Regions from separate parts of the Shewanella sp. 1180_01 genome, predicted to be linked through region 2. Evidence: predicted binding sites of a transcription regulator. Region 2 holds the regulator's gene; each other region holds the start of a gene.

Region 1 (7,760 bases), on a different contig from region 2:
TAATGAAAGATTGCGCTAACAATCGGCTGCACAGCGACCGATTTCCCTCCGCTTCGCGGCTCCAAACCGGGGCGTTATCTCCATAGAAATGGTAATCCGAAACTCATCAGTTAGAGTTAATAACCTAACTCATTTTTGTCCAAAAACGTGCTGTTTATTTCTTTAAAACTTACTGACTACGCCAATGCTAGAAAGGTGAGCCATGGTGATTAGCGAGACGACCGTCCGCCCCATGGACGGGGCGGTCGAGCATCCAAGGACGGACTTGCTGCGTGTCGGTGAGCGAATGCCATGGCTCATCATAAGCCAGCACTTAAAGAATTAAATGACCAAGTTTGATCCTTCAGCAGTGCTATCCAGAAATTCTTAAAGTACTTCTGTCCAAAAGTGAGTTGTGTGGTGTCGAGTGGAGGTTGTACGATATAATCAAAACGGTCAGTTCGTGTATGAGTTACTACAAAAAAGGGGAGTCAGTTAACCTGACTCCCCTTTTAGCTGAGCTATTGTTGCCGTTAGCTTTTAGAACAGTAAATGCGCCACACCTGCGATAACTGGCAGAGTCACTAAGGTACGTAGAATAAACACCACGAAGAGCTCAACAAAGTTCACCGGGATTTTACTGCCGATAAGCAATGCGCCCACTTCACTCATGTAGATCAACTGAGTCACAGACAAGGCCGCAATCACAAAGCGAGTCATATCCGATTCAATTGAGCTGGCCAGAATTGACGGAATAAACATATCCGCAAAACCCACCACAATCGTTTTAGAGGCTTCGGTGGCTTCTGGTATATGCAGCAATTCGAGTAATGGAATAAACGGCATACCTAAATAATTAAAGATAGGCGTGTGCTCGGCGATAATCAGCGCCAGCGTACCAATGGCCATTACCACAGGGATAATGCCAAACACCATATCGACAACGTTTTTAACGCCTTCATTCAAAACGGCTTTGATGCCACTGGCACTGGCGGCTTTTTCTAAGGCTTTATCAAAACCCCAAGAGAAAGCGTTGTGACCCGCAGGGATCAACTCATCATCTGGCATGCGTGGGGTATCGTCGATGTAGTTGTCTTTCTTCCACGACAGCGGTGGCAATTTAGGCACAATCACAGCAGCGGCAAAACCGGCGAGACACACAGTCAAATAGAAGGGCACAAACATGTGCTCTAATTTAACCTGTGAGATCACCACTAGGCTGAAGGTAATCGATACCGCCGAGAAGGTTGTGCCGATAACGGCCGCTTCTCTTTGGGTATAAAAACGTGCTTCGTATTGTTTGCTGGTCAGTAAAATACCGACACTGCCATCACCTAACCATGAGGCCATACAATCAATTGCACTGCGACCCGGTAGATTGAACACGGGGCGCATGATTTTGGTTAGCAGTGTGCCAAACAGTTCGAGTAGACCGAAGTTCAGCAGCAGCGGCAACAACATACCCGCAAAGATAAAGACGGAGAACAACACGGGCAGTAAGTCGTTTAAGACTAATGCACCTGTGCTTGAGGAGTTAATGGCCTCTGGGCCTAAGCCTAAATAGGTCAGCACAACAAACACCGCACCTACGATCCGCGTGATCAACCATAAAGGACTGACATTTAATAAGGCATTAAGGAAGTGATTCTGGGCCACAAACTTAGGCTTAAATGCTTTTGACAGCGAAGAGGCCAGCGCCGTAGCCACGATAATCATGGTCACTATGAGGGTTAACACGCCGCTCAATGCGCCTTGCAGTGCTTTAGAGATAATCGCGATTGGAATAGTGATCGCATCGTTGTAGCTGATAGGGGTCATAAATAACAACAGACCGATCAGCGAAGGGACGATAAAGGTGAGTATCGTCTTAATGTTTCGATTTTTATTTTCAGTAGTCAATTTTGTACACCTTAAAGTACGAGTCGTACATGGTAAATTTGAATTAATAGCCGCACATAACGCGCTGTTGACGCCAATTAAGGTGCATTTAAATTCAACTCAAAAACGAGAATGGGGAAGATTACTCGCTTAGCTTGTCTATGTAAAACGATTCGCTAGTTAGTTTGATATAAGCAGCAAAACAGCATAGTTATTTTACTTAAGTTGTCGGTGATATTAGGTCGATACTTCTGGATGGTTTCACATAAAAAATTATTACAAACATGGTGTTATGGATTGTTGTTTCTGAGGGGTTAATCGCTTGTATGATGATGTAGTTAAAACGATTGAGATGTTATTTTTGCACAAAAAAACATCAGCAACTTTAGCCTTACAGCCATATCGGTTGGCTTTTTGTGCGATTTAAGCGGGCTGTCGTGATAACACTTTCTATATAGCGTGGGTAAGCACTGTTTAAGAATGCCACGCTTATGTTCAGTGTATTTTGCTGCTCGGTACATTTTTATGCGACAGGCAGTTAAATCTGCTTAGAGATAATCGTGATCTTCCTCAGCATCTTGATGTTTTGGAGGCTGACTAAAAAGTCGCTAATAACGATGAAAGTAAAAATATTATTCATAAAGCGGATACCCGCCGCTTTAAATCTTCTCATTTCCATGTAAGTTAGTATCATTCCTATCCAACTCAAGTATTCATGACTGCAAAAGTAGAGAAGGTTAAGATTAAAGGCGGCTCGACACTGGCCATTAAGTTTGGTTTTCTGGGGATCTTTGGGCTTTTAATCGGTATTGTGATGACTGTTTTAGGATTTGACGACGCCGAATCCCATCGCTTTAATTTTTTAAATCATACCCTAAGCGAATTGGGGACTTATGGCCATTCGTCTTTTGCTGTGATCCTCAACGGGGGATTGTTCTTTGGCAGTTTAAGTCTTGTCTTTTATTGTTTGTCTTCGTTACAACAGGTGACATCTTTTTGGGGATATCCCTTCTTTATCAGTCTGGCATGCACTTTTTTAGCTTTAGCGAGCGTGGGATTATTTCCGGTGAACGTGTATCACTTGCACGTTTTAGGGCTGAAATGGTTTTTCTATCTGGGAAGCTTAAGTGCGATTTTCTACTTAGCTTTAGTTTTTTTCGGCAAGTCTCATTTTGGTCGCTGGACTGGGTTGTTAGCCCTCATTGTGCTGTGCAGCATGATGACGTTTCTGTATGCGCCGCAATTGGATTTAGGTTTGACCGAAGGCGATAGGCCGTTTTATCAGGAGATGGTATTGCAGCTGCCGCGTCCTAGTTTGTGGTGGCCAGCCCTACTGGAATGGATAGGGCTGGGGAGTCTATTGTGCTGGACCACTGTGCTGCTTTTTAGTCAGTTAAACGCCAGCCAAGAGTGAAACTTCACTGGTTAAACTCATTCCTTAAGTTAACGTCGATGTTGGCTTAAATTCAGATTATGGTTCCAGCTCAGATTCCTCGTTAGATTAAGCTCTGGCTCATGTTTAGGCTCATGCTATGACTATGACTATGACTATGACTATGACTATGACTCTGGCTCTGAGTCAGGCTAGGGATTGGCATGCACAGCAAGGCCTGCTTCTCCAAACCAGTAGCCGTTACACTGGGTTCTCTCTAGGTTCGCATCGCTGCCAATCGAGAAGTCTTGAGCATTTTCAGGCGTGTTAATTGCATCGACCAAGGCATTGGCTGTGGTGATGCAGTTAAAACTACTGGGTGAAACCCGAAACACATCTACCCCCATCTTTGCCATTGTCGTTATTTCACTGCGTAAATCTAAACAACTGGCGGATTGAGTTTGGATCCCATTGAGCCTGAGCAAAGGCTGCTGCTCTTGGGTTTGCGCGAGTAGCCCTTTGCTGTATTCACGGCACACTGTTTCACAATGATCTTTGGTGAGCTGTTTGTGCCTAGCGGTAAAGCAGCGCGCCGAATGGGCGAGGGGTAAATAGCCGTGGCCGAGCACTTCCACTTCAAATGACGGCTTTTGTTGGATCACTTGGCTAAGCCAAGCCTTTGAAAGTTCCACTGGCATCACAAACCTATGCATCCCAAATCGCTGCAAAATGTCTAAACTGGCGCGATTGTAGTTATTGATACTCGCGCCGCAGACGAAGGGCAGCTTGTGCTCGTTGGCGAGATAGACAGCTGCCATATCGTTCGCTTCGACCATAAATTCGCCGTTATCGACTTGGCGTTTAAGCTCAGTGTATTCCGATGGCGCTTCGATTAACGCCAGCGTTGAAATCACCACTTCTTTACCGGCCTGCTTGAGCATTTGCGCCAGCTCTAGATAATCGCCCCATTTGAGTTCACGTCTGCGACTGCAGACGGCCTCACCTAAATACACTAAGGGGATTTGACTCGCGGCGACTTGCTGATAAAAATCAGTGACCTGTTGTTTTTGCCAGCAATACAACAGCGGGCCTAGGGAAATATGCATAAGGTGTCCTTTGTTAATCTGGCGCTTTGTTCATTAACCTTTTATTGCCAATCACGCTCGTAGGCGCCAAGTGTGGTGATTTGACCCTCGGAGACTTTTGCAAGGGCTTGTTCCCAATGGGGTTGGTTTTGGCTTGTTGAGTACAGCTCAGGATTATCCAGATAGGTGTCTATGGCTTGGCGCCAAACTCTCGTGACTTGCTCAACATAGGCTGGGCTGCGTTGACGGCCTTCGATTTTTAGCGACACTATGCCCGCCTTAGCGAGTTCGGGCAGTAAGCTTAAGGTATTTAAACTGGTTGGTGATTCGAGCAAATACTGCGGCGAATCTTGATCTTCCGTGATGTAACGGCCTTTGCAGACTACGGGATAACCCATCTGTTCATCGAGGGCTGATTTATCAATCAACACGTCGTTGAGCAGAGTTAATCGGTTCTGTCCTTCTTCCTGCCAGCGCACGTGTTTTGCTGGTGAACAAGAGCCGCCGGTGTTGGGCGATTGACCCGTCACATAGGACGACAGCTGGCAACGACCTTCTGCCATAATGCATAGACTGCCGAAGGCGAACACTTCTAAATCCACTGGGCTGACCTTGGCAAGGTCGCGCACTTGTTTCATCGATAACACCCGTGGCAACACGACTCGGGCGATGTTAAAAGCTTCTTTATAAAAATTCAGCGCACCCAGATTGGTCGCACTGGCTTGCACCGACAAATGCAGCGGTAAGTGTGGATAATGTTTATGGGCATAATCGAGCAAAGAAAGGTCGGCAACAATCAACGCATCCATCCCCAGTTTTGCCGCTAAATCAATGGCTTGATACCAACGATGTTCTTCGCCGGGCTTTGGGAAAGTGTTTAAGGTTAAGAAGATTTTCTTGCCGTATTTTTGCGTGAGCTCAGTGGCTTCTTGCAACTTTGCGGGGGGGAAGTTTAATCCTGCAAACGAGCGCGCGTTGGTGTCGTCTTTTAATCCCAGATACACAGCGTCGGCTCCGGCATGCAATGCCGACTTTAGCGAGGCCAGATTTCCTGCTGGACACAACAGCTCCATAGTGATGCTCCTGATAAAATGATAGCCGCTGAGTGTAGGTAAGATTGAATGGCGATGAATTGATTTAAAACAGGTTTAAGATCATAAAATCCCGATAAACTGGGATATATATGTTTTATTCTTGTAGGGTTCCCGCCATGTCCGCTGTTTTTTCCGCAAAAATCGCTCAACAACTTTTAGAATTCACCCCAAAAGCCATCGGCTTTCCCCTCGCTAAGTTGCCTTTTAGTTTCAAAGCTAAAGCCATCAGCCAATTACTTGGGCTGTTACTCGCCGAACAAGCCGCAGACGATGAACTCGGATTTTTGACTGATAAATGGGTCGCGATTCAAGTGGAAGACTTAAACCTGGCCTTTGAGGTGAGTTTTAATGGCAAGTGGCAAGTCAGAGAGTTAACCGATGCGCAGGTGACCTTTAGTGCCAATTCAGCCGAACTCATACTCGTGGCAGCAGCAAAGGAAGATCCTGATACGCTATTCTTCCAGCGTAAGTTGAGTATTGAAGGCGATACAGAATTAGGGCTCGAAGTGAAAAACCTGCTGCTCAGCATCGAATTTGCCAGTATGCCGACCCCAATTCGCCTCAGCATTGCAAAACTCGCCGCAGTGATTGAGCGTTTACAAATCGAAGCAAAACCAACGGTTATCCTCGCTAAGTCTCCAAGTTATTTATCACGCTATTAAAGCCATTTCGCGAGATTGGCTTCTGAATAAACCACTAAAAAGCCCACTAAGTTGTTACCTTAGTGGGCTTTAGTTTGATTAAAAACTCACTGAACCGATTCACTCGCTAGTAGCTTGCGCTCAGTTGAACGCCCGAGTAATTAGCATAACCACGTAACATCACATGGTAAGTTCCCGCTTGAGTCACAGTAATCGAACAGCTTTCATTGTTACCGTTTTTATAGGGACGGCAATCATAGCTGGTGGTCGTTGGGACAGTCCCTGCTTTGACATACAGATCCACGTCTCCAGTCCCACCACTGGTGGTAATACTGAGTTGGCTATTCGCTGGGACGACGATTTTATACAGGGCTTCAGTTCCCGTTGCTCCGCTTAAATTCGTGACGGGTACGCCATTGGTTAAGCAGTTCGCATCGGTACAATTTCCGCCGCCATTGAGGTTGTAGCTAGCTGTCAGCTGGGCGTTGGCATAATTGCTATAGCCTTGAACCATCACGTACCAACGACCCGCCGTAGGTGCAGTGAAATTACAGCTCTCATTGTTGCCATTTTGATATGGGCGGCATTGATAGCTGGTCGTAGTCGGTTTTTGTCCTTGGCTCACATAAATATCCGCATCGCCAGAGCCCCCCGCGAGGTTGATGCCTAAACTTGCTGCATTTGCGGGGACATCGATATAGTAATAAGTCGCTGAACCTGTGGCTCCACTGATCGCAATACCCACATTATTTTGCAGCTGAGTCTCGTCAACTGGGCAATCGTTGCCACAGCCTCCATCATCGTTTGCAAGTGAAAACAGTAACTTATTCGGTGAGCCTGTCTTAGCATCTGTGACTTTGTCCGCAGTGGCGCGCGTCTTGAGTAAGTTAGTCACCTGTGCGGGGGAGAGGTTAGGATTTTCATCTAAGTATAATGCCGCGACGCCTGCCACATGGGGGGATGCCATTGAGGTGCCACTAATGGTATTAGTCGCCGAATTTGAGGTATACCAAGAGGAAGTTATGCTCGAACCGGGCGCATAGATATCAAGGCAAGTCCCGTAGTTAGAAAAACTCGAGCGGGAATCGTTACTGGTGGTTGAACCGACAGTGATGGCATCTGCGGCGCGAGCAGGTGAATAATTACAGGCATTACTATTGTCATTGCCGGCTGCGACTACGAAGGTGATCCCTGCGGCAACAGCGGCATTGACGGCATCATCCGTGGCTTGGGAGGCGCCGCCCCCTAAACTCATGTTCGCGACAGCGGGGCCTGAAGCATTGTTTTTCACCCAGTTTATCCCTGCAATCACGCCAGAGTTACTGCCAGAACCTGAACAGTTGAGCACTCTGACACCCACCACATTGACGTTTTTCGCGACACCGTAGGTTGAGCCGCCAATCGTCCCTGCCACATGGGTACCATGACCGTTACAGTCAGTCGCATCGTAATCATTATCGATAAAGTCATAGCCACTGCTTGCGCGGCCGCCAAACTCATTATGTGTATTAAGCACCCCAGTATCAATAACAAAGGCGGTCACACCAGATCCATCGTAATCCGTGTGGTAGTTGTTATCCAATGGCAAGTTGCGTTGATCGATTCTGTCTATGCCCCAGGTCGGACTCGGTTGGTCCGCATTAGTTTCGACTTTAGGCGTCACCGTCATAATTTGATCTTGTTCTACGTACTTCACGTTTGGATCTTTAAG
Region 2 (10,934 bases):
TCCAGCCCATTGCCTTATGAGCAACAGGGGTTTTAAGTGGCGGAAACCAAGATAACAAGCGCAAGCCTAAGTTACGACCCAGCGCCATCGGCCAGTATTGGTTTGAAAAGCCACGGACTAAAAATTCGATATTACGGATAGTGCTGTTTCTGTCGTGCTCGCGGGCATTGAGATAAGCATGGGTCACGGCGGCGGAGCCAATATCATCACCCTGCGCTAGCGCCGTATTTAGCACCTCAAGTAAGCTCACTACATCACGCAGGCCTAAGTTAAATCCTTGCCCCGCAATAGGATGCAGCGTCTGCGCCGCATTGCCGATAAACACACATCTGTGATGGATTGGCCTTGGCATATACGACAAATTAAGCGGATACGCATGGCGCGCGCTGACATCGATAAACGTGCCCGCACGATAACCAAAGGCCTGCTGCAGCGCCGCTAAAAATTCCGTTTTCGGCGCGGTTTGCATCTGTTTAGCCCGCGCATCATCGAGCGCCCACACAAGTGATAAGCGAGGTTGACCTTGGCTATCAGCCATAGGCAACAACGCTAAGGGACCTGTTTGGGTAAAACGCTCATAGGCCAAATGTTGATGCGGCTTGTCGGTTTGAATATTGGCAATAATCGCAGTTTGCTCGAAGGCCACTTGGGTCACGGGCAAAGCAAAACTGCTGCGCACTTTGGATTGCAGACCATCGGCGGCAACCACGAGTTTTGCTTTAAGGCGCTCGCCCGTGTCGAGCACTAAGGTGTGGCCTTCGACGGCGGGTTCCACTTGGGCAAGCTTGGCGGGGCAATAGAGTTTTACCTCGCTCTTGTTCAACTCGTTAAACAACACTTGGCCGACACGCTCAAGCTCAACCACTTGGCCTAAGGCCTCTAAATGAAACTGCGCGGCATTGAGTTCTGTCATACCAAAGTGGCCGCGATCCGATACATGGATATTTTCAATCGCAGTGCCCAAATGGGCGAGCTTTGGCCAGAGGCCTAAACGGGATAATTCGAAAATAGAACCATGGGCGATAGCGATGGAGCGAGCATCGAATCCGGGGTGTTGTTTATCGGGAAGGTGCGCCTCGATTAAGGCGATAGAAAGCGGCCTAGCTGCGGATAAAGAAAGACGCGCGAGAGCCAACGCGAGAGTCGCCCCCGCCATCGCACCGCCTACAATCGCGATGTCGACGTGTTGAACTGAAGTATCCATGTGATTTGTGGCCGTCATGGGGATCTCATTCAAGCTTTGGCATGGCACTGAGGCATGTAAACATAAAAGATGTAAACATCAGTGCTATGCACTCAAAAACACCAGTGCTATGGATTCAAAGGTAGGTTTGCCCGCCTTTGATATCAAATGAAGCCACTACTGCGTTAACTTATTGAACATTAAGCATTAAACTTAATCACTAAACCTAAGTATTAAACAACTGCGGTAAATTAATGCACCACCGCGGTATCGTCGGTCTCGCCAAGCGGGATTTCAGGGCCAAACTCCGAGTAACACATAATGGCGGCAATGCGCACAAACTCGAGTAGTTCAGTGTAAGCAGCTTCAGATTCTTCATCGTCGGCGACATCAAATTCCACTTGAGCAATTTCCGCCAAGTCTTTGATCACTTCACGCACTTCTGCCGAGGCTTGATTCAGTTTCGGCTGAATAATTGCCATGCCAGTCAAAAAGCTTTGGGTCCAAAGGGACAAGGCTTCAACACGTTGGCTGAGCGGCTCTTCTTCTTCGGGCAACAGCGGCATGAAACCAAATTCAAAATCCACTAAACGCGCGACAGAATCATTAAACAAATCACACACTAATTGGTGCAACTGCGCTGGCAAAGGTTGACCATCGTTCATCAAGTCAAATAAAGGCTTGATCCAAGTGTCGCCAGTTTGCGCTACACCACCGCAAATTAAACCGACTAAAGCACCGTGAACTTCTACCGGATGTTGGCCGATTTCAGCCGCATCTAAGGCGAGTTTTAAGCTGTCGATACGTAACGAAGGAGGGGTTGCCATGTCAGATCCCAATAAGATTTTTCCAGCAGCAATGCTAGCAGAGATAAAGACTTGAACCAATACTGAATCCCAATAATGGCGAAATCGGCCACACCCTGATAAAAAATTATCCAACTGTTCACACAAACAGCAAACAAAACCGCCAAAGACCAATCCATTTGCGGCTTACCTTGCACTTTTAATATCAGCCCTATATAGTCCGCCCTAAGAGGCTAACGAAAGGATCACCCGCGACATGAGTAACAGTGCTGTTGAAATTACCCTACTTGGGCGCACCTACTCTATCGCTTGCCCGAAAGGTCAAGAGGATGCCTTACGTACGGTAGCATTGGGAGTTGAACAACAACTCACAGCGTTAAAAACCCGAACCAATAGCCTAAGCCGCGAAGAAATTGCCATTATGGCGGCGCTGAATATTGGACACGAGTTGTTCCAAGAAAAGCAAAAAAATAAGCATTACATGCAACAGATGGACGACAGGATCAGCTTGCTGCAGTCGACCCTCGAAAATGCCTTAGTTGAGCGTTCAACTAAATAGATTTAAACTGTGCGCCTTGGTGATTTAACACCATTTGAGTTAAACCGACTGACGCACAGTGAATGGCTAAACTGGCTTATCTATATAAACCAATGTTTTAGCGATTCAATACCGTTTTGCTCCCTGGGATGCATGCCAACTGGTAATGTCCCTGTGCCGATAATTTTTATCTCAGGGTGAATGCTTTACTGACATTGTGCATGCTCGGCTTGTACCGAGAAGCCTTAGGAGGTAATCATTTACCCGCCTTGAACCTACGGTTCAAGGGCTACACCGGTAGCGGCATTCTGGGGAGCATCTTAATTTATGTCTACATCCTCCAAACTTTCTCATTTGAATACCCAAAGCGACACGGCGCACCTTGCCGTAGAGGTTGCTACTGTTGGTGAAATGACTGATGTCGCAAGCCATGCGGCAAATATCGCCATTCATACGCAAGAAAGCCGCAATCAGTTACGCAAAAGCATTCGTACCGCCCGCAAATCCCTTTCAGAAACCGAGCAAACCCAAGCAAGCTTAAGCGCCAGCCAACGAATGCTCGATGCATTGCAGGTCCAAAATGCGCAACATGTGGCGCTGTATCTCACCCACGATGGCGAACTCGCCACGCCGCCGCTGATCGCTGCGCTGTGGCAATTGGGCATTCACACCTATCTGCCAAGGTTGCATCCCTTCAATGCTGGGCAACTGTTATTCCTGCATTACAGTGCTGACACGCCGATGCAGGCGAATCAATTCGGCATCTTAGAACCTAAGTTAGATGTGCGCGCCATTATCCCAGTAACTGAGCTAGATGTGGTTATCACGCCCTTAGTGGCGTTTGATTTAATGGGGAATCGCATGGGCATGGGCGGCGGTTATTACGATAGGACGCTGGCAAACTGGCAGCTCAAAGGTAAACCTTTGCCTATGGGTTACGCCCACGACTGCCAGCAAGTTGTGAGTTTACCCTGCGAGCATTGGGATGTGCCTTTGCCATTCATCATCACCCCAAGTCGCGTACTGACGTTTTAAGCCATTAGCTGTTGCTCGAAAAATCAAATGACTATTTTAACTGGCGGCCGCCATCGACATTATGACAACGACCTGTGACGTAGCGGCTATTAAGCAGGTAGTCCACGAGTTCGATAATCTCCGCATTCCCCGCCTCTTTCGGCAACAGCGCTTTGGCTAAGGTTTTTTGCTGATAGGCGGCGTCATCACCCGTATTAAATAGGATCATCGCTGGTGCAATCGAATTGACTTTAACCTCGGGCGCGAATTTGGCGGCAAAGGATAGCGTCATATTGTGCAGCGCGGCTTTACTGGCGGCATAGGCTATGTGCTTCTGACTGCCCTTCTCTGCCACGTAATCGGTAATATGAATCACATCACTGCCGCCGATTTCATCGCCAGCAGCGGCACGTAGCTGCGCCTCTAAGGCCAAGTTCAACTGATAGGGCACGCTCACATGCACTTGCATCATCCGCTGCAGCACTTGGCTCGGTGCAAAAGTGATACTCTTTAAAGGCTCATTATTTGTAAGAACAGGCTCCGGCAGCCAGTCCGAAGCATTGTGAATAATGGCGCGAATTTGAGGCAGTTGAGTTAACTCATCGATTAAGGCTTGCACTTGGGCATCGTCATAAAAATCGCAGGGATACAGAGTCGCACCTAAAGCGTTCAGCTCATCGATGCTATCGTAATGGCTGCGATAAGTACCAATCACCTGCTGACCTTGGGCTAGAAAATGTTTGGCTAAGGCGTAACCTATGCGTTTACCCACGCCTGTGATTATGAGGGGAGATGTCATACCTATCCTTTTGATTCGTCATTGCTCAGGTTTTACCTTGTTCACTTAAAGGTAAGCTGATGAATAACCAAGATGTTACTGTACTCGTTTGAATTTAACCTAATAAAAAGCCAAATGAGACACACATTAGATTTAAATCAGCTGCGATCTACAACCCTTTATTCTGCGTATTAGGGTAAAAGAAAACCAAGCTTAAGTGCGTAAGCCAAGAGCTTTGATCAAGTATTGTGGTCAAGTCATCAGAGGTGAACCCGATGGAACTGCGGATTTTTTACGATGGAAATTGTCCATTATGTAGCGCCGAGATGCGTCAACTGAAAGCGCGCGATCCGAAAAACTTGATTGCGCTTGAAGATTTAAATGCACCCGATTTTAGCGAGCGTTTCCGCCATATCGATAGAGACTACGCCAATACGATTCTCCATGGCGAAACCGCAACAGGCGAAGTGTTACTCGGGTTAGATGTCACTTGTAAAGCGTGGGCACTGACAGGTACTCGTACTTGGATCCAACTGTTACGCCTGCCCGTGATTAAAACTGTGGCCGATTGGTGCTATCTCAGATTCGCAAAACACAGATATCGCATCTCCTATTTACTGACGGGTAAAGCCCGCTGCGACGATAACTGCCAAATTCCCACCAGGCGCCGCTGATCGATTAAGTTAAATTGAGCAAGTGTAAAACTGAGGCATAAAAAAACGGAGCTCAATGGCTCCGTTTTTTAATTCGTCATAATCTAAAAAGGTTATCCGAAAGATTATTTAACGAAATCAACGCCTAGTTTGATATCGCCTTTCAGCGTATCTAACATAGAATCACGAGCGTTAGCTTCGAATGCACTCACTTCACCGTAAGGCAGTACTTTTTCAATACCGTTTTTGCCTAACAGCACAGGTTGTGCGAAGAACTCTGCGTGCTCGCTGCCGCCGTCAACATAGGCGCATTCAACGATGTTAGCTTCGCCTTGCAGACCACGAACCAAAGACAGACCGAAACGGCAAGCCGCTTGACCCATAGACAGAGTCGCGCTACCGCCACCGGCTTTAGCTTCAACCACTTCTGTACCCGCGTTTTGGATGCGAGTTGTCAGACTTGCCACTTCTTCGTCAGTGAAAGTCACGCCTTCAACTTGAGACAGTAATGGCAGAATGGTCACGCCGCTGTGGCCGCCGATCACATTGACTTTAACGTCAGCAACGTTCAGGCCTTTTAATTCGGCGATGAAGGTTTCAGAACGGATCACGTCTAATGTCGTGATACCGAACAGACGGTTCTTATCGTAAACACCCGCTTTCTTCATCACTTCTGCAGCGATAGCGACAGTAGTGTTGACTGGGTTAGTGATAATGCCAACCAAAGCCGTAGGGCAAGTTGCCGCTACTTTTTCGATCAGGTTGCGAACGATACCGGCATTGATATTGAACAGATCTGAACGATCCATACCAGGCTTACGCGCAACACCAGCAGAAATTAGAACAACGTCAGCACCCACGAGGGCAGGCGTTGGATCTTCACCAGCAAAACCTTTGATTTCAACAGCAGTAGGGATGTGGCTCAAGTCAACCGCAACACCCGGAGTAACCGGTGCGATATCATATAGAGACAAATGTGAACCCGCAGGCAGTTGAGTTTTTAACAGTAGGGCAAGAGCCTGGCCGATACCACCAGCAGCACCAAGTACAGCAACTTTCATAGTTATCTCCGTTATTTCTCGGATATGTGTGACATGGATCTAATTTACGTTGGCGTCACATTACTGGAATGTCACAACAATTTCAATTATCCCTTAGTCGTGGGACAAAAGAATTCCGGAATAACTTAGAAGCAATGTAGAACAATTACTCAAATTGGTATTTTTACGCCCCCAGCAAACGCTTAACCACAGGGAGTTAGTGAATTTTTATTCAACCAATCTGGTTATTTGTTGACAATTTTTCTAAAAATATTCAAAATGGGCCTGTTTTTTTGAATAACGAATAATAATATTATGCAAACGACCAAGAATCAGGATGACCTTGTTAGAATTTTTAAGTCGATTTTAAAAGAAGAGCGCTTTGGCTCTCAAAGTGAAATCGTCACCGCCTTGCAAGCTGAAGGCTTTGGTAATATTAACCAATCAAAAGTATCACGCATGCTCAGCAAGTTCGGCGCAGTGCGGACTCGCAACGCTAAGCAAGAGATGGTGTATTGCTTACCGGCCGAATTAGGCGTACCCACCGCGGGTAGCCCGCTGAAGAATTTGGTACTCGACGTCGATCATAACCAAGCGATGATCGTCGTGCGAACTAGCCCAGGTGCTGCGCAGCTGATTGCCCGTTTATTGGATTCTATCGGTAAACCAGAAGGCATTTTGGGCACAATTGCCGGTGATGACACTATCTTTATTTGTCCATCGAGCATCCAAGATATCGCCGATACCTTAGAAACCATCAAATCTTTATTCAATTACGCAGAATAAAAAAACAGGTCAGCTTGCTGACCTGTTCTATTTCATCTGTACGCATTTCTGTCCAATCTTGCGCTGATTATTTGGCCATTGTCCCGATTACGTTACACATTTAAGCCAATCTCGCGTGCACCGATGTTTATACGCCAAGGTCAGTAAGCCACACTGATGCGCTGATTTGCGTGAGTGCCCTGTTCAGCCTCATCTAACATGGCTTTAGCGTAATCTGTAACAGAAATGCGGCTGCGACCATTAGCATCGGTAAAGAAGCTGTCGCCACCAAGACGATATGGGCCTTCACTCTCACCAGGATAAATCTCAGCGGCTGGGCTCACAAAGGTCCAATTGATTGCAGTTTGCGCCGCACGAAATACCTGCAAAGCTTCACCCTGAGCTAACGCCTCATCTTTATATGCTGCGGGGAAATCTGGGCTAGAAACCAGAGTCACACCGGGTGCCACTTCTAAGCTCCCTGCGCCACCAACCCACAATAAACGTGGCACCTTAGCGTTAGGCAGCACATCCAGTAAATGCTGAACCGTACTCGCCACTAGGCCATGATTTTGTTGTGCGCGCCCACCAACAGAGGCAATGACAACATCTACGCCAGCAAAGGTTTGCGCAACTAATGGCTGCTCTAAATCCACAGCATGCACAGCCACATCAGTAGCGGATAACTTGCTCGGATCACGCACTAGCGCTGTTACTTGGTGCCCACGGCTCAATGCTTCTTTTAAAATTGCACCACCAATCCAACCTGTTGCACCTAAAATTGCGATTTTCATTTCGTTAACTCTCTCTGATGATTTACATTGAAGCCAGTTTACTTGCAGTATTTCCCGTGATAAACATCAATAAATGAGCATGATTGTTTCAGTTTGAGGTACTAATGTGGATAAAATTGCCGCAATACGCAGTTTCGTCGAAGTGGCAAACTGTGGCAGCTTTACCAAAGCTGCCGAGCATTTAGACCTCAGCCGCCTGCAGGTGTCCCGCCATATTCAAGAAGTAGAGCAGTGGTTGAGTTTACGCTTACTACACCGTACCACCCGCAGCGTCAGCCTGACTTTGCAAGGCGAAGAAGCGCTGCAATTTTGCCAGCGGATCTTAAGTGAAGTCGCCGCCATGGAAAGCCGCGCCCACAGCCATAACAGTGAACTGGTGGGCAGTATTCGCATCGCCACACCGATTGGCCTTGGACAGCACAGCCTGTTTGATGTCGTCGACCGCTTTATTAAAATTCACCCTAAGGTCAGCATTCAGCTGGTGATGTCAGACAGTTTTGCCCAATTGGTGGATGAGCGAGTCGATGTGGCACTGCGCTATACCGAGCAGCCCGATGATAATTTGATTGCCCGCCGTTTAATGACCATAGATGCCGTGATCTGCGCTGCGCCGAGCTACCTTGATAGCAACACACCACTTGTCGAGCCCATCGATCTACTGGCTCACAACTGCCTGATACACTCGGCGCAACAAAATTGGCCTTTCCTGAAAGAGCTGCAAGCCGAGCATGTAAAAGTCACCGGCAATCTTAAAGCCAACGATATGGGCGTATTGGTGAGTGCGGCGCTGCGGGGACATGGCATAGTGCGTTTGCCCTGCGACTTAGCCAATCAATACCTTGCCAGTGGCCAGCTCAAAGAAGTGTTACCCGACTTTACGACGCCAGGCCAAACCTTATGGGCTGTGTACTTGTCCCGCAGTTATCAGCAAAATCTGGTGCGCGCCTTTATCGATTTCACTGCCCAGCAATGGCAACTCGATATCAAAAAATGGCTCCCAGCGCATTAGCATAAAAAACGCACTTAGGCGTTAGCGTAAGTGCGTGTTAATTGATGCTGAATCTGCTCAGATATCGAAAGCTTATTCGTCGAATTGCAGCATAAAATCCAATGCGGGGGCAAAGAAAGATGAGCCTGTCATCGCCTTGGTAAAATGCATCAAATGATCATGGTTACCTTCGCCATCACCAAACATCATACTATGCAGCATCTTTTCAAAATGCTCAGGCGTGCGGCAGTTAGAGATAAACATCAATCCCTGCTCTTTTAGTGAACCATAAGGCATGCTCTGGCGCAGGATCTCCATCGACTGACCGTTCTCATCTTTAAGATTCACTCGCTTGATATGGCTGGTCAGTGGCTTATCTTCTGACTCATACTCGATATTATCTTGCTTAGTGCGACCGATAATATCTTCTTGTTTTTTAACCGGTAATCTATGCCATTTACTCAGGTTATGGGCATACTTTTGCACATGAATATAGCTGCCGCCCCTAAACTCAGGATCTTCATCGCAAACCAGAGCGACTTCTTGACGGTGACGCCCCTTAGGGTTTTCGGTGCCATCGACAAAGCCGGTTAAATCGCGGCTATCCATAAATCTAAAGCCCCGTTCTTCATCGACTAATTCCACTAAGTCTTCAAACATTTGGCTGATTTCATTAGCGACTAAATGCAGAATATCGTAACGGTCGCAGCGGATATGCACGAACAAATCATATTCAATTGCCGGCGCTTCGCGGCTGCCGACTTGCATCGCAGGGAAAGGCTTGAGCATTTCAGGGCGAGCATTGGGGTAGAGGCTATCCCAATAATTAGCGCCAATCCCCACAAAACCATTGAATGCACTGTCAGAGTATTGATCTGTCAGCTCATAAATATACTGCGCAACGTTGGCAAGACAGGGACGTAATTGCGACTCGACATTGTCATTGGCATTAAACATCAAATAGACACTGTGTAAGTTCCCCTCTGCACACACACCCAACTGTTCACGCGGCATATTTTGTATATCCATTTGGTTATCACCCTTTTTCTAAATTCATTTTCGGCAATATTATCCGCAACTTTACCTGAAAATGACATTAACTAACGCACAGTTTGTTCTGGTTTATCATGATAATGCTCATTACGCAGCTTTATCGCGCCCAAGATCCCTAAATGTAAAAATTGACGAGACTGTAAAAGTCTCGTCAATCAGTTTAATCGAATAAATGAAGCAAAGCTTACTCTGCCTCAAGCTTACCTTAGTGTGACGCTGAAGTTAATAACCGGCGGCATGACCATCTTTACGGCTCTCAGAAGCCGCACGATACACGCCCGTTTCAGCATTAAATCCAATAGCTTGATAGCCGCCAAAATCGCCAAGGCCGTCACGCAGCACATGACCTTTCTTGATAAGCTCACGGCGCGTTTCCACAGGGAAGCCCGATTCCAGACTGACGTAGCCGCCGTCATTCATCACTTCGCCGGTGGGCTCAGTTGAACCCATATGCAAAATTCTGGGGGCATCGCCCGCTTCTTGCAAGTTCATTTTAAAATCAATCAGGTTCATTACAATCTGCGCGTGCATCTGTGGTTGAGTCGCGCCGCCCATCACCCCAAAGCTGAGCCAAGGTTTACCGTCTTTGGTCACAAAAGCGGGAATGATAGTATGGAAAGGACGCTTGCCCGGTGCGTAGGTATTAAAACGCCCCTCAGTTAAATCAAACATTTGCCCACGATCTTGCAGCACAAAACCGAGATCCGGCGGCGTCATCCCTGAACCCATACCACGGTAATTACTTTGAATGAGTGACACCATGTTGCCGTCTTTGTCGGCGGTGGTCAGGTACACAGTATCGCCATGTTGCAACGCTGGATTACCCGCATCGACACTCTTGGCCGCTTTATTGGGATCGATTAACTTAGCGCGATCATAATTGTATTGCTGCGAAATCAACTCGTTAACTGGCACTTTATTAAAGGCCATGTCGGCATAAAACTTAGCTCTGTCGGCAAAGGCGAGTTTTTTGGCTTCGACAAATAAATGCACATATTCGGGGCTATTAAAGCCCATAGCAGCCACATTAAAGGGTTCCATGGTTTTTAGGATTTGCAGCGCCGCAATCCCTTGTCCATTGGGCGGCAGTTCCCATACATCGTAACCACGGTAGTTCACCGAAACCGGCTCTATCCAGTCGCTAGTATGGCTGGCTAAGTCATCATAACTTAAATAACCACCTTGGGATTTCATGTACTTATCGATACTTTTGGCGATATCGCCTTTATAGAAAGCATCGCGGCCACCCTTGGCAATTTTCTCATAGGTATTAGCAAGCGCTGGGTTTTTAAAGATTTCGCCCACCGCTGGCATCTTGCCAT
Region 3 (10,934 bases), on a different contig from region 2:
ATTTGCTTCAACTGGGTTTCAATTTTGGCAAATAAATTACTAATGCGGCTGCGCAGGCGTTCATTTTCTCCGAGCAGCGCATCACCATTGAGGACGCGGGAAATCCCCGGGTTACGCTCGGCAAAAATCAGTAACAGTTGCAGCACCAGTTGGCAGCGCTTCATGGTGTCTTTTTCGTCATCCATGATTAAATTGATGCGCGACAATAACGACTCTTCGATAAATTCGATTAAGCCTTCGAACATCCGTGCTTTACTCGGGAAGTGACGGTACAGGGCGGCTTCCGATACACCGACTTCTGAGGCCAGTTTCGCTGTGGTGATCCTTTGTCCTGGGTTGGTTTCTAGCATCTGTGCTAGACATTGCAAAATATGTTCACGACGATTAATTTTTGGGCTTACAGCCATTGCAGTATCCTTGGCTCAATAACGACTTAGGGGATTATTTAGTGCCTGAATGGCCAAATCCGCCTTCACCACGATCTGAGCTGTCGAACTCATCAACGAGTTTGAATTGTGCTTGTACTACAGGAACAAACACCAGTTGCGCGAGACGATCGCCAATTTCTAAGGCAAAAGGACTGTCGCTACGATTCCAGCAAGACACCATTAAGGGTCCTTGGTAATCTGAATCTATGAGTCCGACCAGATTCCCCAATACGATACCGTGTTTATGGCCAAGACCTGAGCGCGGCAAAATCACTGCAGCCAGTCCTGGATCGGCAACATGAATGGCAATCCCCGTTGGAATAAGTACGGTTTCCCCCGGTGCTATAGTCAAAGTCGTGTCGATCATGGCACGAAGATCCATGCCAGCACTGCCAGGTGTAGCGTAGGCAGGTAAAGGAAATTCTGAGCCGATACGGGAGTCGAGAATTTTTAATTCAATCGGTGTTTTCATGTATTTGTTTTTTCTTTCACTATCAACGAAAGTAATTGCCGTGCCAGCGTGAGTTTGTCAGTGGCAGGCAAGTCTTGACTGCCGTGCGGCCAGAACACTCGCAGGGCATTGGCATCGGCATTAAAGCCTAGACCAGCAACGGAAACGTCGTTTGCGGCGATCATATTCAAGTTTTTACGTTTGAGTTTATCGCGCGCATAGGCTTCTACATCATGGGTTTCTGCTGCGAATCCCACCACAAAAGGACGGTTAGGTAAGCTCGCAACCGTGGCTAAGATATCAGGATTCCTCACCAGCGCAAGTTGCATTTCTTCCGCCGATTTTTTGATCTTACAGGTGGCGATGTCGCTAATGCGATAGTCAGCAACGGCGGCGCAACCAATAAAAATATCTTTTTTATCAACGTTATCCATCACAGCGTCGAGCATATTCTGCGCCGATTCAACATCAATGCGGGTCACGCCTTCTGGGGTGCTTAGACTCACTGGGCCAGAGACTAAGGTGACCGTTGCGCCCATATCTGCTGCGGCTTTGGCTAAGGCAAAGCCCATTTTTCCAGAACTGTGATTCGAAATGTATCTGACGGGATCAATCGCCTCACGGGTTGGCCCTGCGGTAATCAGCAGTGACTGTCCTGCGAGTGGCTTAAGTTCAACGGCGTCATGAGTGGCAAAAAACTGCGTAGCCCGTTCGGCGATGTCTAATGGCTCTAACATACGACCGGGACCTACCTCACCACAGGCCTGACTGCCACTTGCGGGTCCCCAAAGGGTAAAGCCGCGGGATGCCAGACTGGTTAAATTCGCCTGCGTCGCCAGATTACGGTACATCTGCTGATTCATTGCCGGACACAGGGCGATAGGCGCCTCTGTGGCAAGACAAGTGGTGGTGATCAGCTCATCGGCCATGCCGGCATTAATCCGCGCCAATAGGTTTGCGGTTGCAGGGGCGATGATGACGAGATCTGCCCAACGAGCGAGTTCTATGTGGCCCATGGCTGCTTCTGCCGCAGGATCGAGTAGGCTTGAGGCAACGGGATGTCCAGATAACGCTTGCAGCGTCAAAGGCGTGATAAATTCCATCGCACTTTGGCTCATCACCACGCGCACATCAAAGCCACGCTCTTTTAAGCGACGGACTAAATCAGCACTTTTATAGGCCGCAATACCGCCGCCAATGCCCAGCAGGACGTTTTTATTTGTCAGACTCACAGACATCATCCGAGATAGAAATAATGCCGCCAACAATATCACAAAGCGGTGAATTTTAGTGACTCTCCCAGTTCAAAAAATCTCGTCCATACTCAGTAAAGTGAAAATATGTGAGATGACAGGGAGGTCGCATGGGCATTAAAGATTGGCCTGAGGGGGAAGGTCCGAGAGATAAACTGTTACAAAAAGGGGCGGGGCAACTGTCGGATGCGGAGTTATTGGCGGTATTACTGCGGAACGGTTTGGCGGGATTAAACGCGGTTGACCTTGCAAGGTCGCTTATTAGCGAGTTTGGCGGCCTCAGAAACCTGCTTTGTGCTCCTCGAAATCAGGTATGTCGACTTCCGGGCGTAGGACCTGTAAAATACGCCCAGCTTCAAGCTGCGGCCGAATTAGCGAGGCGTGTAGCGCAGGAAAATCTGCAAAGAGGTCAAGTTTTAACAAATCCCGATTTAACTCGGGACTATTTAATGCGACAATTGGCCGATCGCTCCTATGAAGTGTTCGCAGTTTTACTGCTGGATAGCCAGCATAGAGTGATTCAATTTGTCGAATTATTCCGCGGTACAATAGACTCAGCCTCAGTGTACCCACGTGAAGTGGTGAGCTTAGTGCTGGAGAAAAAGGCCGCAGCAGTTATAGTTTGTCATAATCATCCGTCTGGTATTGCCGAGCCCAGTCAGGCTGACCGACGAATAACTGAGCGATTAAAAAATGCGTTAGCAACCATAGACGTATCCTTATTGGACCATATGGTTGTAGGTGATCGAGAGATAGTTTCTTTTGCAGAACGAGGCTGGATTAATTAATCTAACACTTGATCTTCACTCTGTGATCGTGTATAAAATGCGCCCTCTTTGTGCCTCGGGCGACGGCCATACGAGGCACATTAATGCTCGAGCGTTAAAATTGTTTTTGGAGAAGATTGACATGTCAAGAGTATGCCAAGTTACTGGCAAGAAGCCGATGGTTGGTAACAACCGTTCGCACGCAAAAAACGCGACCCGTCGTCGTTTTTTACCTAACCTACAAAACCACCGTTTTTGGTTAGAAGAAGAAAAGCGTTTCGTACAGTTACGTGTATCTACTAAAGGTATTCGTCTGATCGACAAAAAAGGTATCGAAGTTGTTGTTGCTGAACTTCGTGCTCGTGGCGAGAAGGTATAATAGATCATGGCTAAAGCTAAAGGTAATCGTGAGAAGATCAAATTAGTTTCTACAGCTAAAACTGGTCACTTCTACACAACTGAAAAAAACAAGCGTAACATGCCTGAAAAAATGGAAATCAAAAAATTTGATCCAGTTATTCGTCAGCACGTTATCTACAAAGAAGCAAAAATCAAGTAATCCTTGGTTAGTGTTTCGAGAAAAGCCCCTTATTTAAGGGGCTTTTTTTTGCGCTTTTTTTAGTAGTTAGTGTTAGTCATCAAGTTGAGATAATTGCCTCGCAAACTTAAGCCGCTGAATCATCCCCTGTGAAGTTAAAAAAGTGTGAACACTTGCTGAAAATATAAAATAGTGCAGTTCTAAGCACTTTAAATCATTAAAACTGCGCTTTAGTGAGAATAAATTCTTTATATGTGAATTAAAATGCAATAACATACGCGAAAGTTAGCGATTCATTCCTGGCATGTCATCGTGACGCTGCCAGCTCAAAAATGAGGTGTAAATAACGCGTGCGTACCACTGAACTGGTTGATGGATTTCGTCACTCTGCCCCCTATGTTAATGCTCACAGAGGTAAAACTTTTGTGGTCATGCTGGGTGGTGAAGCTTTGGCTCAGAATCACTTCCGCGCCATCTTAAATGATGTCGCCCTGCTGCACAGTTTAGGGATTAAAGTGGTGTTGGTATATGGCGCTAGGCCGCAGATTGATGCTGCATTAGCCGTCAATGGTATCGAACCTGCCTACCACGAAGGCGTGCGTATTACGGATGAAGACTCGCTCAAAGTGATCAAGCAAGTTGCGGGTGCACTGCAATTTGATATCACAGCGCGTTTATCCATGAGCTTAAGCAATACGCCGATGCAAGGTGCGCAAATTAACTTAGTGAGCGGCAACTTTGTGATTGCCCAGCCATTAGGCGTGGATAACGGCATCGATTTTTGCTTAAGCGGCAGAGTGCGTCGTATCGATGTGCAAGGCTTAAAACGTCAGTTAGATAATCACTGCATCGTGTTGATGGGGCCGATTGCGGCTTCTGTGACCGGTGAAAGCTTTAATTTAACCGCCGAGGAAATCGCGACCCAAGTGGCGATCAAGCTCAAAGCCGACAAGATGATCGGTTTTAGCTCACAAAACGGTATTCTCGATCGCAATGGCGACGTGATTGCCGAATTGATGCCAAACGATGCGCAAAACATCATGAGCAAGCTGGCCGAGCAAGGTTCTGCCTGCGTTGGCACTATGGCTTTTTTGAAAGCCAGTATCGATGCTTGCCGTAATGGCGTACCGCGTTGTCACTTAGTCAGCTACCTTGAAGATGGCGCCTTGTTGCAGGAACTGTTTTCTCGCGAAGGGATAGGCACGCAAATCGTGACTGAGAGTGCCGAGCGTTTACGCTGTGCGTCGATCGCTGATATTGGCGGTGTACTGAACCTTATTCGTCCATTGGAGGAACAAGGCATTCTGGTGCGTCGTAGCCGTGAGCAGCTCGAGATCGAAATCGAACAGTTCATGTTGATTGAACGCGATGGTTTAGTGATTGGTTGCGCCGCGCTCTATCCTTTTGAAGAGGACAATGCGGGCGAGTTTGCCTGTTTGGTGGTGCATCCCGATTATCGCGATGCCGACAGAGGCAGTTTGCTGCTAAAGAACATAATCAATCAGGCCAGAAACCGCGGTTATTCACGCTTGTTTGCGCTGACAACTCGCAGTATTCACTGGTTCCTCGAGCATGGTTTTGTGATTGAAGATGTTGAAGCACTGCCACAGAAGAAAAAGCAGTTGTATAACTATCAACGTCGTTCAAAAATTCTCGCACTCGATCTCTAAGCCGTTTTAAATCAATCCAATCAATGCCAGCCTAGTACTCATATTAGCGCTGGCATTTTTGTTGACATAATATGTCTTTGTTGGCAGATTAAGGCTTCACTGCACGGGAGATGCTGCCAATGAGTCCTCAATTGTTCGAACTCGCCCCTTTCACCCAGACCTCTATCTTCAGTTTTATCGTCTTATTGCTCGGTTTAGCGGGTATCTTGCTGATGTTATGGCTAAAAAATATGCCTAAGATAGCGAAGTCGGCGAGTTTAGGCATATTGCTGGTGATGATGGGCGGATTTTCATGGGTTTTTTATCAATCCAATAGCGCCGAGTTAGTGTTAACCGATACTGAACTTACAGTGGATGTGCCCTTCTATAAAGTGCAGTTATCCCGCGCAGATTTATTGCCCGCCGAGGCGCGCATAGTCGATTTGCAGCAAGAGGCAGATTTAACGCCGAGCTTTAAAACCAACGGCATAGGCATGCCAGGGTTTCAATTAGGGTGGTTTAATTTGCAGGGAAAAGGTAGAGCATTTCTGGCGATAACAGATAAATCGCAGTTAGTGTTAGTGCCAACGGTTAAAGGCTACAGTTTATTACTGACAGTGCCGCAAGGGAGTGAATTTTTAGCACAGTTACAGAAGTCATCATCACTTCTGTAACTATGTGTATCGGCGTGATAATGATCACGCCGCTTTGCGTTTATAGGCCATGTCTAAGGTAAATACTAACAGGGCACTCCAGATAAAACCGAAGGTCACGCCTTTTTCTGCATCGAATGGCTCATTAAACAGACTCACTGCTAGGATGAACATGATACTTGGGCCGATATATTGGAAAAATCCAAGCATAGACAATGGAATCCGTACCGCCGCCCCTGCAAAACAGAGTAAAGGAATCGTGGTCACTATTCCCGCTGCCATTAACATCAGATTCAGTTGCCAATCGTTTGTCAGCATGCTCGCTGTTGCTGTGTCTAAGGTCGCGACTAGGTAAATTAGCGCGACCGGTAATAACACTGCGGTTTCGACCAATAAGCCAGCCTTAGCATCCACATTGACCTTTTTTCGCAGCAGCGCATAGAAACCAAAGGTGCCCGCGAGTGCCAGTGAGACAATTGGAATAGAGCCAAAAGAGATTAATTGGATCAACACACCAGCGCTGGCGAGTGCGACCGCAAACCATTGCAGCTTACGTAACCTTTCGCCTAGAAATAACATGCCAAGCAAGACGTTGAGCAGAGGGTTGATAAAGTAACCTAAGCTGGCATCGAGCATGTGATCGTTATTCACCGCCCAGATAAATAGCAGCCAGTTTCCCGCGATCAGTATGGAGGTAATGGTGAGAACCATTAGCTGTTTAGGCTGTTTAAACAGTAAGCGTAAGCGTGAGAACCCGCCAATAAATTGCATGATGATCAGCATAAACACGAACGACCAAATTACGCGATGGAGCAAAATTTCGGTAGCAGAGACATGGTTGAGTAATTTGAAATATAAAGGCGCAAAACCCCACATACAGTAAGCACTGACGGCGAGTAGGATCCCTTTGCGGTATTCAAGATCTTGCATGAGACATCTTCGAAGGACAACAAGACGGCGATTGTAGGTGTGTCTGACCGCTGACTCAAGGGCATCGCCGCGTTCTTTTGGTTACAGAATATCTCGATAAGAGATTGAGTGGCCGATCAACGCCAGTAAACATCTTACTAATCAAGATGTTTACTGGCTTTGAACTTTAAGACGGTAAATGAGTGTTCTGCGGTGAAGCTGCTAGCCCACCATATAAGTGCCTGTCCCAAAAGCGATATGTGTGCCTTGCTCATTATGCAATTCCATGCGGCACACCGACACCCGATTGCCCGCACGGATCACGCTGCCCGTCCCGGTAAAGGTGAGGCCGCGCCCCGGCCGCAGATAATCGACGCGCATGTCGATAGTGCCTAGGGTTTGCAGGCGTTGCTGCAGCTCTTCGACCGTCCAATCATCACGACTGGCAACCAGTCCTGCAAAGGCGGTGAGTCCGCCAACCACATCGAGTACCGTGGCTGTCACACCGCCGTGAAGGATTTGCTGGTGGATATTGCCAATCAGCTCAGGTTTCATGTTGATCACGACTTCAACGCCATCAATGTCATAACGCTTGATATCGAGTCCGAGTAGATTATGGAAAGGGACATGTTGATCAAATACTGCTGCGACTCTTCTCAAAGCTTCGGCTTGGATTGGACTGGTCATTATTGGGTCCTTGTCACTGAGTGACTGCATTAGGCGTAATTGGATTTGTTATCAACACTGAGATTAACCAAGTGCGGCTTAGAGCAATTAATCTACAGTGAAGCTCACCGCGAATGCAACTCTGTCGCTGAAATGAAGGTACTGTAACGAAATAACCTAGACGGATGATCTCATATTGACGCAAGACAGAAGCGGTTTAGGCCTCTATACCCAAGTTAGCGCAACATGTGAGTTTCAGAATGCCTTCGGCGCTCCGTCTCGGCGGGCTTTAAAGCACTTTACCCCCCGTTCGTTATTTTTGGCTTAGTCCACTAGGGGTTAAAATAGCTACAATCGCGATGAATGGCCTCGTCTAAAGTACTTTAAATTACCGCTGAATCCTGCATTTTGAGCTAGTTTGGGTATAGAATAGGCCCCCTCACTTTTAACATAGAAGATCCATGGAAAAGCTCGTACTCGACACGCATGATGATCCGCTCTCGCAACGCCTCGCACAGGTGTTTGGTTACCGTGACTTTAGGGACGGTCAGCGGGAGGTGATAGAACGTGTCTGCGGCGGGCAAGATTGCTTAGTGATCATGCCAACGGGCGGCGGTAAGAGTCTTTGCTATCAACTCCCCGCATTGCTGATGGATGGCATTACTATTGTCGTATCTCCATTGATTTCTTTGATGAAAGATCAAGTCGATAGCTTGTTACAAACCGGTGTTGCAGCGGCTTATCTCAATTCTTCATTGCCGCGAGAGCAGAGCGCCGAAGTATTAAGGCAGCTGCGCCACGGTGAATTAAAACTGCTTTATGTGTCACCAGAGCGCTTATTAAGCGCAGATTTTATTGAGCGAATGCAGTCGTTGCAGCTAGCGATGTTTGCCATCGACGAGGCGCACTGTATCAGTCAATGGGGTCATGATTTTCGCCCTGAATATGCGGCGCTTGGCCAGCTAAAACAACTCTTCCCCTATGTGCCCATGATGGCGCTGACGGCAACGGCGGATCAGGCGACTCGGCAGAGTATTTGCGAGCGACTTGGGATTGACCCGTTCCGTTTACTCTCTAGTTTCGACAGGCCTAATATTCGCTACACAGTGGCGGAAAAGCTCAATGCTGCGAATCAGTTACGGCATTTTTTAACCCAGCAAAATGGCACCAACGGGATTATTTATTGCAGCAGCCGACGCCGTGTCGACGAGGTTGCCGATCGTTTATGTCTGCAAGGCTTTAATGCTAAGGCCTATCATGCGGGAATGACGCAGGAAGATCGTGGCGCAGTGCAGGACAGTTTCCTTAAAGATCAAATCGATATCGTTGTCGCCACTGTGGCTTTCGGTATGGGGATCAATAAATCGAATGTGCGTTTTGTGGTGCATTACGATATCCCTAAAAGTATCGAAGCCTATTATCAGGAAACGGGCCGAGCGGGCCGTGATGGGCTTGATGCCGAGGCCTTTATGCTGTTTGATCCTGCCGATATTGGCCGGGTGCGACATTTGATTGAACAGTCTGAGCCAGGGCCGCAGCAGCAAGTCGAATTCCATAAACTCAATACCATGGCGGCGTTTGCTGAGGCGCAAACCTGCCGTCGCCAAGTGCTATTGCATTACTTTGATGAGAGCGCACTAGAGCCCTGTGGTAACTGCGATATTTGCCTCGATCCGCCTAAGCGTTATAACGGCACCGAAGATGCGCAAAAGGTGTTGTCATGTATTTTCCGTTTAGGTCAGCGTTTTGGTATTAATCACTTAATTGAAGTGCTGCGCGGCTCTAAAGGCGCCCCGATTGTTGACCGAGGCCATGACAAACTTACGACTTGGGGAATTGGTAAAGACAAGAGCCATGAGTATTGGTTGAGCGTGATCCGTCAGTTGATCCATTTGGGACTGGCGAGTCAAGATGTGACGCGAGGTTCATCTATAACCTTAAACCCATCGGCACGACCTGTGCTCAAAGGTGAGGTGGCGTTAATGCTCGCCGAACCGCGCATTCAGTTAACGACCACAAAACGCAAGGTGAGCCAGTCTAAGGCGCCGCTGAACTACGACCGTAAGCTATTCGCGCGACTCAAATTACTGCGAAGAACCATAGCTGAGCAGCAGGATGTGCCACCGTATTTAGTGTTTAACGATGCGACGCTGGCGGAAATGGCGGCCATGATGCCGACCAGTGCAGGGGAAATGCTCGCCGTTAACGGAGTGGGCGAGCGTAAACTGAGTCGTTTCGGCGACGCTTTTCTCGATGAAATCGCGGCTTATTTAGCGGGAGAATAATGGTTTGGATTATTCTCACTGATTTTAACCTTTCCCAATTGATTGATACTGGCGCGCTTAATTAAAGACTCTAGCGTATCAAACTGCTGCATTGCCGCGATACCAATATTGACCTTGCTTGACCCCTGCCAAGGCTGAATACAGGCCACTAATTGATTGACGACTTTCTTAGCACCAGCTGCAGAGGTGTGCGGTAGGATAATCACAATTTCATCCATCGAATATCGGATCAACTTATCTTGCTCTCGCAGTCTGTGTTGTAGCTCATCCTGCAGAGGCGGCAAGTCAACTTGCCGTATTTGACTCGCATTAAAAAGTAATAAAGACAGCGGATAATTACCTTGTTTGGCACTGTTCAAGGCCGATGTGACTTGTTGGAGCAGAGTTTCCGCAGGTTCCTCGCCTTCGATACGGGGCGCGCGATTATTTTGCTTATCAATCAAATACCAAATAGCCCCGCCGAGTAACGTCATCGCAATTAAGAACAGTGTGCTATAGGCCCAGTCTAGATTTAACTCTTGGAGGATCGATGCCTTTTCTGGCGCAGGACTATTCTGATCCTGCTGCAGATCTTGTTGATTTAGGCGGGCTTTAAATTGCAATATCCGTGCAGTGTTCATCCCTTGATTGGCGAGTTCGGCAGCTCGATAGCGTTTGAGTAAGAAAGAATAGGCCTGCTTAAAATCCCCTTGCACTAAGTAGTGATCGCTCATGATCCCGTAAAATCCTTTGAGATCAGAATATTGTTTTAGATTTTCAGCTTGTTCAATGGCGTGATTCATTAGGATTAATGCGGCATCGTCTTGATGTTGGGCAAAGCGTATTTGTGCCAGCAGGCGGGTCGAGCGCATCATAGCCAATTGCTGATTGTGCTTCTTGAAGGTATTGATGGCGATAGAAAGGTATTCTTCGGCTGTGTCGATGCGGCCTTTATCGAGCGCGATCGATGCCAAAATGGCATAGCTGTAGGCAAGCTCAAGTGGCGAACCGAGTTCAGGTAGTAGTGCCTTTGCTTGTTTTTCGAGTTTATCACTGTAATCGAATTCTTGATTATCGAGCGCTATTCTGGCCGCATTTCGTAGAATGATATGTAACACTTTGCCCTTGGCATCTGAGCTCTGTATTCCTAAGTTGGTGTAATACATGGCCTGAGGGAAATCATGGGTTGCGTAGAGTAAATTACCCATGGCCGCATAAATATAAGCCTGTGGTGGCCAAACCCAATTCTGGGTCTGAGTATGAATGTCTGGATAAATATCGATGGCCAGACGTAAATCTTCGATGGCAGAGGAGAAATTATCCGTATTGGTATCGAGCTGACCACGTAAACGTAAG

What was found. Region 2 encodes ArgR, which controls arginine synthesis, uptake and breakdown. Its sites were predicted from a motif close to ANTGAATANNTATTCANT; they were not measured.
Region 1: a site for ArgR is predicted at 1,960-1,977, ahead of FW758_RS23685 (YjiH family protein). Genes of this name have one in related genera too.
Region 3: a site for ArgR is predicted at 3,691-3,708, ahead of argA (amino-acid N-acetyltransferase). Genes of this name have one in related genera too.

Annotation. Positions count from the first base shown of each region.
Region 1 is NZ_VXCT01000092.1:832-8,591, forward strand. It holds gene FW758_RS23680 (hypothetical protein) at 1-19, shown strand, start outside; gene FW758_RS23685 (YjiH family protein) at 520-1,878, opposite strand; gene FW758_RS23690 (hypothetical protein) at 2,573-3,271, shown strand; gene FW758_RS23695 (U32 family peptidase) at 3,442-4,335, opposite strand; gene ubiU (ubiquinone anaerobic biosynthesis protein UbiU) at 4,377-5,387, opposite strand; gene ubiT (ubiquinone anaerobic biosynthesis accessory factor UbiT) at 5,525-6,070, shown strand; partial or broken gene FW758_RS23710 (S8 family serine peptidase) at 6,177-7,760, opposite strand, start outside.
Region 2 is NZ_VXCT01000036.1:33,526-44,459, reverse strand. It holds gene ubiH (2-octaprenyl-6-methoxyphenyl hydroxylase) at 1-1,222, opposite strand, end outside; gene FW758_RS16930 (UPF0149 family protein) at 1,435-2,010, opposite strand; gene FW758_RS16925 (cell division protein ZapA) at 2,246-2,548, shown strand; RNA gene ssrS (6S RNA) at 2,666-2,846, shown strand; gene FW758_RS16915 (5-formyltetrahydrofolate cyclo-ligase) at 2,855-3,562, shown strand; gene folM (dihydromonapterin reductase) at 3,594-4,340, opposite strand; gene FW758_RS16905 (thiol-disulfide oxidoreductase DCC family protein) at 4,595-4,993, shown strand; gene mdh (malate dehydrogenase) at 5,098-6,033, opposite strand; gene argR (transcriptional regulator ArgR) at 6,328-6,798, shown strand; gene FW758_RS16890 (NAD(P)-dependent oxidoreductase) at 6,939-7,571, opposite strand; gene FW758_RS16885 (LysR family transcriptional regulator) at 7,678-8,580, shown strand; gene FW758_RS16880 (Dyp-type peroxidase) at 8,653-9,588, opposite strand; gene ggt (gamma-glutamyltransferase) at 9,835-10,934, opposite strand, start outside.
Region 3 is NZ_VXCT01000031.1:32,195-43,128, reverse strand. It holds gene slmA (nucleoid occlusion factor SlmA) at 1-407, opposite strand, end outside; gene dut (dUTP diphosphatase) at 442-900, opposite strand; gene coaBC (bifunctional phosphopantothenoylcysteine decarboxylase/phosphopantothenate--cysteine ligase CoaBC) at 897-2,120, opposite strand; gene radC (RadC family protein) at 2,243-2,920, shown strand; gene rpmB (50S ribosomal protein L28) at 3,042-3,278, shown strand; gene rpmG (50S ribosomal protein L33) at 3,285-3,458, shown strand; gene argA (amino-acid N-acetyltransferase) at 3,788-5,107, shown strand; gene FW758_RS15605 (PH domain-containing protein) at 5,227-5,760, shown strand; gene rarD (EamA family transporter RarD) at 5,785-6,669, opposite strand; gene FW758_RS15595 (thioesterase family protein) at 6,871-7,335, opposite strand; gene recQ (DNA helicase RecQ) at 7,776-9,599, shown strand; gene FW758_RS15585 (diguanylate cyclase domain-containing protein) at 9,581-10,934, opposite strand, start outside.